2 regions of the Nocardioides sp. S5 genome follow, and region 2 is predicted to be linked to the other one. Evidence: riboswitches for the same ligand, from Rfam matches in the RefSeq annotation. Region 2 holds a riboswitch; the other holds the start of a gene.
The links. Region 2 has a riboswitch for cyclic di-AMP ahead of CFI00_RS16960 (C40 family peptidase). Riboswitches for the same ligand answer to the same signal wherever they lie in the genome.
Positions count from the first base shown of each region.

Region 1: another riboswitch for cyclic di-AMP. It lies ahead of CFI00_RS15010 (C40 family peptidase); the one in region 2 lies ahead of CFI00_RS16960 (C40 family peptidase).

Region 1 covers NZ_CP022296.1:3,037,628-3,041,021, reverse strand. Annotated here, with positions in the region: gene CFI00_RS15020 (hypothetical protein) at 1-1,284, shown strand, start outside; gene CFI00_RS15015 (hypothetical protein) at 1,365-1,571, shown strand; cyclic di-AMP (ydaO/yuaA leader) riboswitch at 1,678-1,838, shown strand; gene CFI00_RS15010 (C40 family peptidase) at 1,867-2,856, shown strand; gene CFI00_RS15005 (hypothetical protein) at 2,918-3,394, shown strand, end outside.
Region 2 covers NZ_CP022296.1:3,417,922-3,421,315, forward strand. Annotated here, with positions in the region: gene CFI00_RS16950 (TetR/AcrR family transcriptional regulator) at 1-384, shown strand, start outside; gene CFI00_RS16955 (DUF3048 domain-containing protein) at 368-1,378, opposite strand; gene CFI00_RS16960 (C40 family peptidase) at 1,466-2,038, opposite strand; cyclic di-AMP (ydaO/yuaA leader) riboswitch at 2,044-2,213, opposite strand; gene fabG (3-oxoacyl-ACP reductase FabG) at 2,413-3,180, opposite strand; gene CFI00_RS16970 (phosphatase PAP2 family protein) at 3,252-3,394, shown strand, end outside.

The sequences.
Region 1 (3,394 bases), 380 kb from region 2:
GTCGGGGCCGACTGGGACTGGCTCGTCGCGATGGGCAATCACGTCCGCTCCACGCGGACCGTGCCGGACGAGGTCCCCTTCGCCGTCGCCGAGACGAGCGGATGGCACAACGTGCCGGTGCTGGCCGAGGTCACTGCCTCGCTGCTGCGCGATGGCGGGGAGAGGGTTCCGGTCCTGGCCCACCTGGCTGCCGTGACGGCGACGCTGGTGGTGCTGGCACGGTCCGCACGAGCCCGTGGCGGTAGCGATGCCTACGTGGCCTGTGCCGTGGCACTGCTCTGCCTCGGCGGGTTGGCCACCTTCGGGGTGCTCCGGGCGCAGACGCTGTCCTTCGTGCCCTTCGCGCTCATGGTGGCGCTGGTGTGCAGCCAGGCCCGGCATCCAGACCGTCGGATCTGGTGGGCGGTGCCGCTCGTCGTGCTGTGGGGCAACCTCCACGGTGCCGCCCTTCTCGGGGTGTGTGTCCTCGGCGCCTACCTCCTCGTCCAGCGCACGCGTACGCACCTCGTTGAGAGCGTGGGCGTCGGCGTGGCGAGCCTGCTCGCCCTCTGCCTCACCCCGCAGCTGTGGATGACCCCGTTCTACTACGCGGAGGTCTTCGACAACGTCTCGGCCCAGCGTGGCGAGGGCCTGTGGGCCCGGCCCAGCCTGACGATGCCTTTCGACGTAATGATGGTGGTGGGGGCCGGGATCCTGCTCGTCGTCCTGCTCCGCTCGCGCCGCACTGCATGGGAGTACGTCGCCGTGCTGGGGTTGTGTGTGACCACGGCGAGCGCGGCCCGGCACGGGGTGTGGTTGCTGTGCCTGTTGGTCGTCCTGGCAGCGAGGCCGTCGGAGCTCCGTGGTGAAGGGGCCGCCCGCGAGAACCCGCTGCTGCCGGCGGGACGGCCCGCCGTTGTGGTCGCAGCGATCACGCTCTTGGTGGCGCTCCCGATCGCGCTCAGCCGCGGCGAGAACGTGCTGGGGCAACCGTCGGCGGTCGTGCGCCAGGTCGCGGCACAGGTCGGGGAGGAGGTTGCGCTGGTCCCGGCACCATTGTCGGAGGCGCTCGCTGTGGAGGACGTGCGTCTGTGGGCGTCGAACCCGCTGGACGCCTTCACCCATCGCGACCAGGCCGCCTATCTCGACTTCCTCGACGGGCGCCCGGGGGGCTTGGTGGCCGTGGCCGCCGTCGACGTCGTGGTGGCACGTGAAGGCTCGGCGCAGGCTGCCCTGGTCGAGGAAGACGAGGAGTTCGAGTCCCGGCCGTGCGGGGACGACTGGATCTGCTTCGTGCGGCGCTGAGCGTCGTCCTCGCTGCGGCGACACACCGAGGACGACACGCCGTAGACCCGTTGTCGGTGGTCCCTGTCACCGTTCGGGACATGACGACACGGATCGATTGCGACACCTGCGTGGTGCGCGGACTGCACTGCCACGACTGCGTGGTGACGGTGCTGCTGGGCCCGCCACCGGAGCTGACCATCGACGACGACGAGAGGGCGGCGCTCGACGCGCTGGCCACGGGCGGACTGGTGCCGCCGCTGAGGCTCGTGGAGCCCGTCCCGGGCCCGGTCGTGGAATCGGCCTGAGACACATCTCGAGAAGTTGTCGCGAAGATTGGCGGGGCCTGCACCTCCGGTCTAGGGTGTGGGCTGACGTCCGTGGCAGTGGGTCACCAGGCCCGCGCGGGCGTCGCGCCGAATTGTCGACCACACCCCCGCACCACCCGTGGTCGACGAGCCGGGGAACCAACCTTCCCCCTGGGGTGAATCCCTTGTGAGGCGCACTGCGCGAGCGGTGCGTGGAGCAGGGGTAGGACACGTCGTGCCGAACCCGTCAGCTCACCCGGTAGGCGTACGACACCCTGAGGGAGTACCCCCGCTCGTGGCTCACACCCGCAAGCGAGCTGGCGCGACCGTTCTCGGCCTGACCGCGATCGCCGCCATCTCATTCGTGCCCGCGACCCCCGCGCAGGCCGAACCCGACATCGAGGACGTCAAGGTCCGCGTCGACCGTCTCTACCACGAGGCCGAGGTCGCCCAGGAGCGCCTCCACGACGCGACTCTCGACCTCGCTGAACTGCGCCGTGACCTGTCTGGCCTGCGGGCCGACCAGGAGCGGCAGGACGAGCGCCTCGAGACCGTCCGTGACCAGGTGTCCGACGCGGTGGTCCGCCAGCTCGAGGGCGAGGGCATCTCGACGGTCGGCCAGATCGTCGTCTCCGAGGACCCGGGCTCCTTCCTCGACACGCTCTCCACCATGTCGTCCTTCAACGACCTCCAGTCCTCGCTGCTCTCCGACTACGACACCGAGCTGGAGGCCCTCGCCATCCGGCAGGAGGCCACCGACGCCCGCGCGGACGAGATCGCTGAGCTCACCGAGCAGCTGAGCACTGAGAAGGAGACGGTCGACGACAATCTCGCCGAGGCCAAGGAGCTGCTCGCCGACCTCGAGGCCGAGGAGCGCGAGCGCGTGCTCGCCTCGCGCGGCAGCACCACCCGGGTCCCCGCTTCCGTCCCGGCCTCGGGGCGTGCCGCCGCGGCCATCCAGTACGCCATGGCCCAGGTGGGCGATGCCTACGTCTACGGCGCGATGGGTGAGAACGCCTTCGACTGCAGCGGGCTCACCATGCGGGCGTGGGCGCAGGCCGGTGTCTCGCTGCCGCACTCCTCCAGCGCCCAGTTCAGCTCCGGTCCGCGCATCGCTGCGAGCGACCTGCAGCCCGGCGACCTGGTGTTCTACTACAGCCCGATCAGCCACGTCGGCATGTACATCGGCAACGGCATGATCGTTCACGCCGCCAACCCCGGCACCGGTGTCGCGGTCGCAGGCCTCCACTCGATGCCCTACGTCGGCGCGGTCCGTCCTGGCTGACGCACCGACCTCGAAGGCCGGTCGCCCACTCTGGTGGGCGGCCGGCCTTCTGCTGTTCGTAGTGGCCGCGGTCCTGGTCACTTTGGTGCAGGGCGGGCGCCACGACGTCGATCCTGCGCCCGTCGACGTGCCGCGGGCGAGCCCACGCGACGCAGCCGAGGCGCTGGCGAGCTTCGTGGACGGTGTCGCGTCCCGGGACGCCGATGTGCTGGCCTCGCTTGCGCCTGCCGGGGACGCCGTCGTCGGTGAGAGGTTCGCGGGGATCGCCGACACAGCAGCCGACCTCGACCTGCGCGCGCTCTCCGCGCGCTACGTCGACCAGGTCGGGACAGTCGCGAGCGACGGGACGTGGTCGGGGACCGTCGACCTCACCTGGCAGGTCGCGCGTCTCGATGCTGCGCCCGCTCGGGCCGAGGTGGTCGTCACCTTCGTCCCGGACGACGACGGGCTGGCGATCGCCGACTTCAGCGCCGGCGGTACCGCCCGGGTGCCGCTGTGGCTTCGCGGTCGTCTGTCCGTGGCGACCGCCCGTGGGGTG
Region 2 (3,394 bases):
CGCGACGACCCGTGGGAGAAGGCGCAGGCAGGACTGCGCGCCTTCCTCGAGGCCGTGCAGGAGCCGGCCTACCGCCAGGTCGTCATCTCCGACGGGCCCTCGGTGCTCGGGCACGAGCGGTTCCGCGAGCAGGAGGAGCGCTCGACGTACGCCATCGTCGACGAGATCGTCCGCTCCGCGCTCGGCACCGACGCCTACGACCTCGACGACGCGATGCTCGACACCTTCACCCGGATCTTCTTCGGTGCGATGTCGGCTGCCGGCGGTGCCGTCGCGGTGAGCCAGGACCCCGCGGCCGCGGCCGCCCGCGTGGAGTTCGCGATCGGCACCATCATGGCCGGGCTGCGCCAGCTCCTGGACAGCGGCGCTACTTCGCGAAGGTGACGTTGCCGTTGACCGCCGGCACGAGCTCGACCCAGACCTTGCCGGCCGGCACGGCGAGCTCGCCGCCCTTCGTGGCGAGCTCGATGGCGCCGGTGAGGCCGTCCTTGGACCAGGTGCCACGGATGACGCGGCCGCCGTGGAAGAGCAGCGCGGCGCCCTTGCCCTCGAACTTGGTCTCCGGGACGGGGTAGCCCGCCGGGTCGCGGTAGCCGGCGTCGCCGACCTGCACCCGCAGGACGAGCACGGAGTCGGCCGGGAACTCGTCACCCTCGGCGGCGTAGGAGTCGGTGTTGACGTAGCGACCGCCCTGGAACTGCCAGCTCGTGGAGTGGGCGCCGAAGTCGGCGGTCAGGGTGCGGGCCTTCGCGCCCTTGGGGAGGTCGGCCGGCGTGCCCCACGGCAGGTAGGCGGGCGGCTCCTCCTCGGCCTTCAGCCGCCGGGAGATCTCGCCGAGGCGGGCGAAGAGGTTGTAGGGCGCCGAGCGGGTGGTCTCGCGGTAGACGCCGGCGGCACCCTCGGTGATCCACGGGATCCCGGCGCCGTTGACCCGCTTGATGGTGATCGGCGCAGCACCACTGGTCACGACCGTGGCCCCCTCGGGCACGATCCCGATGTCGCTGGCACGCATCGAGCGCACCGGGCCGATGCTGGCGGGCACCTTGGAGTAGTAGAACGCCGCCAGGCGGGTGTAGCCGCCCTCGACGAGCTCCTCGACGACGAGGTCGGCCGCACCCAGGCCGACCTGCGGCGCACTCGAGGAGGTGTTGTCGACCTTGGTCACGATCACCGGGTGCTTCGGGGCCTTGCCCGTGCGCTCGAGCCCGGTGAGGGGCCAGTACGTCGGCTCCGGCGGCTCGCTCGTCGCGGAGGCCGTCGGCTCCGAGGACGGAGCGGCGCCCGCCGGCGCCTCCTGCTCGTCCCCGCCGCCGCAGCCGGCCAGGAGGAGCGAGGCCGCGACGAGCGCGGCGACGGAGGTGGGGAGACGGTGACGCACGGGGGAACTCCGATCGAGCGGGGGACTCTGCCTGGAAAGTGTGGCGGCGCGCCCTCCCCGTTCGGGGAAGGCGCGCCACAGGGTAGATCAGCGGCGGCGCAGGGTCCCACCGAACCACTGCGAGGTCCACGGGGCGGAGATGCGGACGCGCTGGCCCGAGCCGGGCGAGTGCAGCATCAGGGCGTGGCCCTTCGACCAGCGCAGGAAGATCCCGGCGTGGTAGACCCCGCCGCTGCCGTAGAAGAACATCAGGTCGCCGGCACGCATGTTCTTCTTCGCGATGCGGCGGGTGTGGCCCGCCTGGGCCCTGGACGTACGCGGCACGTCGAAGCCGGCGCGGGCGTAGCTGTAGCGGATCAGCCCGGAGCAGTCGAAGCGGTGCGGGCCGGCGGCACCGTAGGCGTAGGCGTCACCGCGCTGGCGCATGGCGATGTCACGGGCGCTGAGCACGCGGGAGGACACGCGACGGGCAGCGGTGCGCTTCGCGGTCCTCTTCGTGGTCGTCTTCGTGGTCGTCTTGGTGGCCGTCGTGGTCGTGGTGGCCGATCCCGGGTCGCCGTCGGCCGCGGCGGCGGGCAGGGCCGTCAGCGTCGAGGCGGAGAGTCCGAGCCCGGCGAGGGCGAGCGCGCAGGTGCGCAGCGTGCGAGGGGTTGCAGGCATGAGGTGGGTCCTTTCCCACGCCTGTGAGGTGAGCTGTCGGGTTGGGACTGGAAGGTGTCCCGCCGCCGTCCTCCCGGAGGAGGGGGTGGCTTCACCCCTAGCCGTGGCGCGCGGTCGCACGCAGCGGCGGTGGAACCTGTGGGTCCCCCACTCCTGCCCTCGATCTTCTCGGGGGGCCGCTCCGGCGGGGCAGGACTCGGCGTCGCCCGGGGCGGGTGTCGTCAGACACGATCTTCGTGACGGAGTCCGACGCCAGCAGGGCGACCCGAGCCGTCCTGTGGGTCTCTCGACTCCTCCGACAAGGTGACAGAGGCCCCCGAGACGCGCAAACCCGGCCACGACCCGACGCGCGTGGGTCGTGGCCGAGATCACGCTCAGCCGAGCTTGCGCCCGCCGTCGACGTACAACGTCTGGCCGGTGATGAAGGACGCCTCGTCGCTGCACAGGAAGGCGGCAGCCGCGGCGATGTCCTCGGGCTGCCCCACCCGGCGCACGGGGGTGGCCTCGGCGTTGAGCCGCTGCAGCTCCTCGGGCTCCATCTTGAGCCGGCGCGCGGTGGCGTCGGTCATCTCGGTGACGATGAATCCGGGCGCGATGGCGTTGGCGGTCACGCCGAACGGGCCGAGCTCGATCCCGAGGGTGCGGGTGAGGCCCTGGATGCCCATCTTGGCGGCCGAGTAGTTGGCCTGGCCGCGGTTGCCCAGCGCGGAGACGCTGGAGAGGTTGAGGATCTTGCCGTACTTCTGCTCCACGAACCGCGACTGCGCGGCCTTGGTCATGTTGAAGACGCCCTTGAGGTGGACGTTCATGACGAGGTCCCAGTCCTCCTCGGTCATCTTGAAGAGCAGGTTGTCACGGGTGACGCCAGCGTTGTTGACCAGGACGTGGATCCCGCCGAGCTCGTCGACCACGCGCTGCACCGCGGCCTCCGCGGCGGCGGAGTCGACGACGTCGCACCCGATGCCGACCGCGCGGGCGCCGTCGGCGAGCTCGAGGCGGCCCGCGGCGTCGGCGGCGGCCGACTCGTCGAGGTCGAGGATCGCGACGGACGCGCCCTCGCTGGCGAGGCGCTGGGCGATGCCGAAGCCGATGCCTCGGGCTGCTCCGGTGATGACGGCGACGCGGCGGTCGAACCGGCCCATGGGGAACTCCTTGGGGTATGTGGGAGGTCGGGAGACAGATCGAGGCCGAGGCTAGTCGCTACGGTGGGCAGATGGGTCGGGGGGAGTTCCGCGCCGCTGCGGTCGTGGCTGCCGTGATGGCGCTCGCAGCCGCCCTCGTGGCGTGGACCCACCACCTGCCGCTGCGCGACCCCGACGGCGCGAACCTGCCCACGTGGTTCCGGCTGCCGGTGAT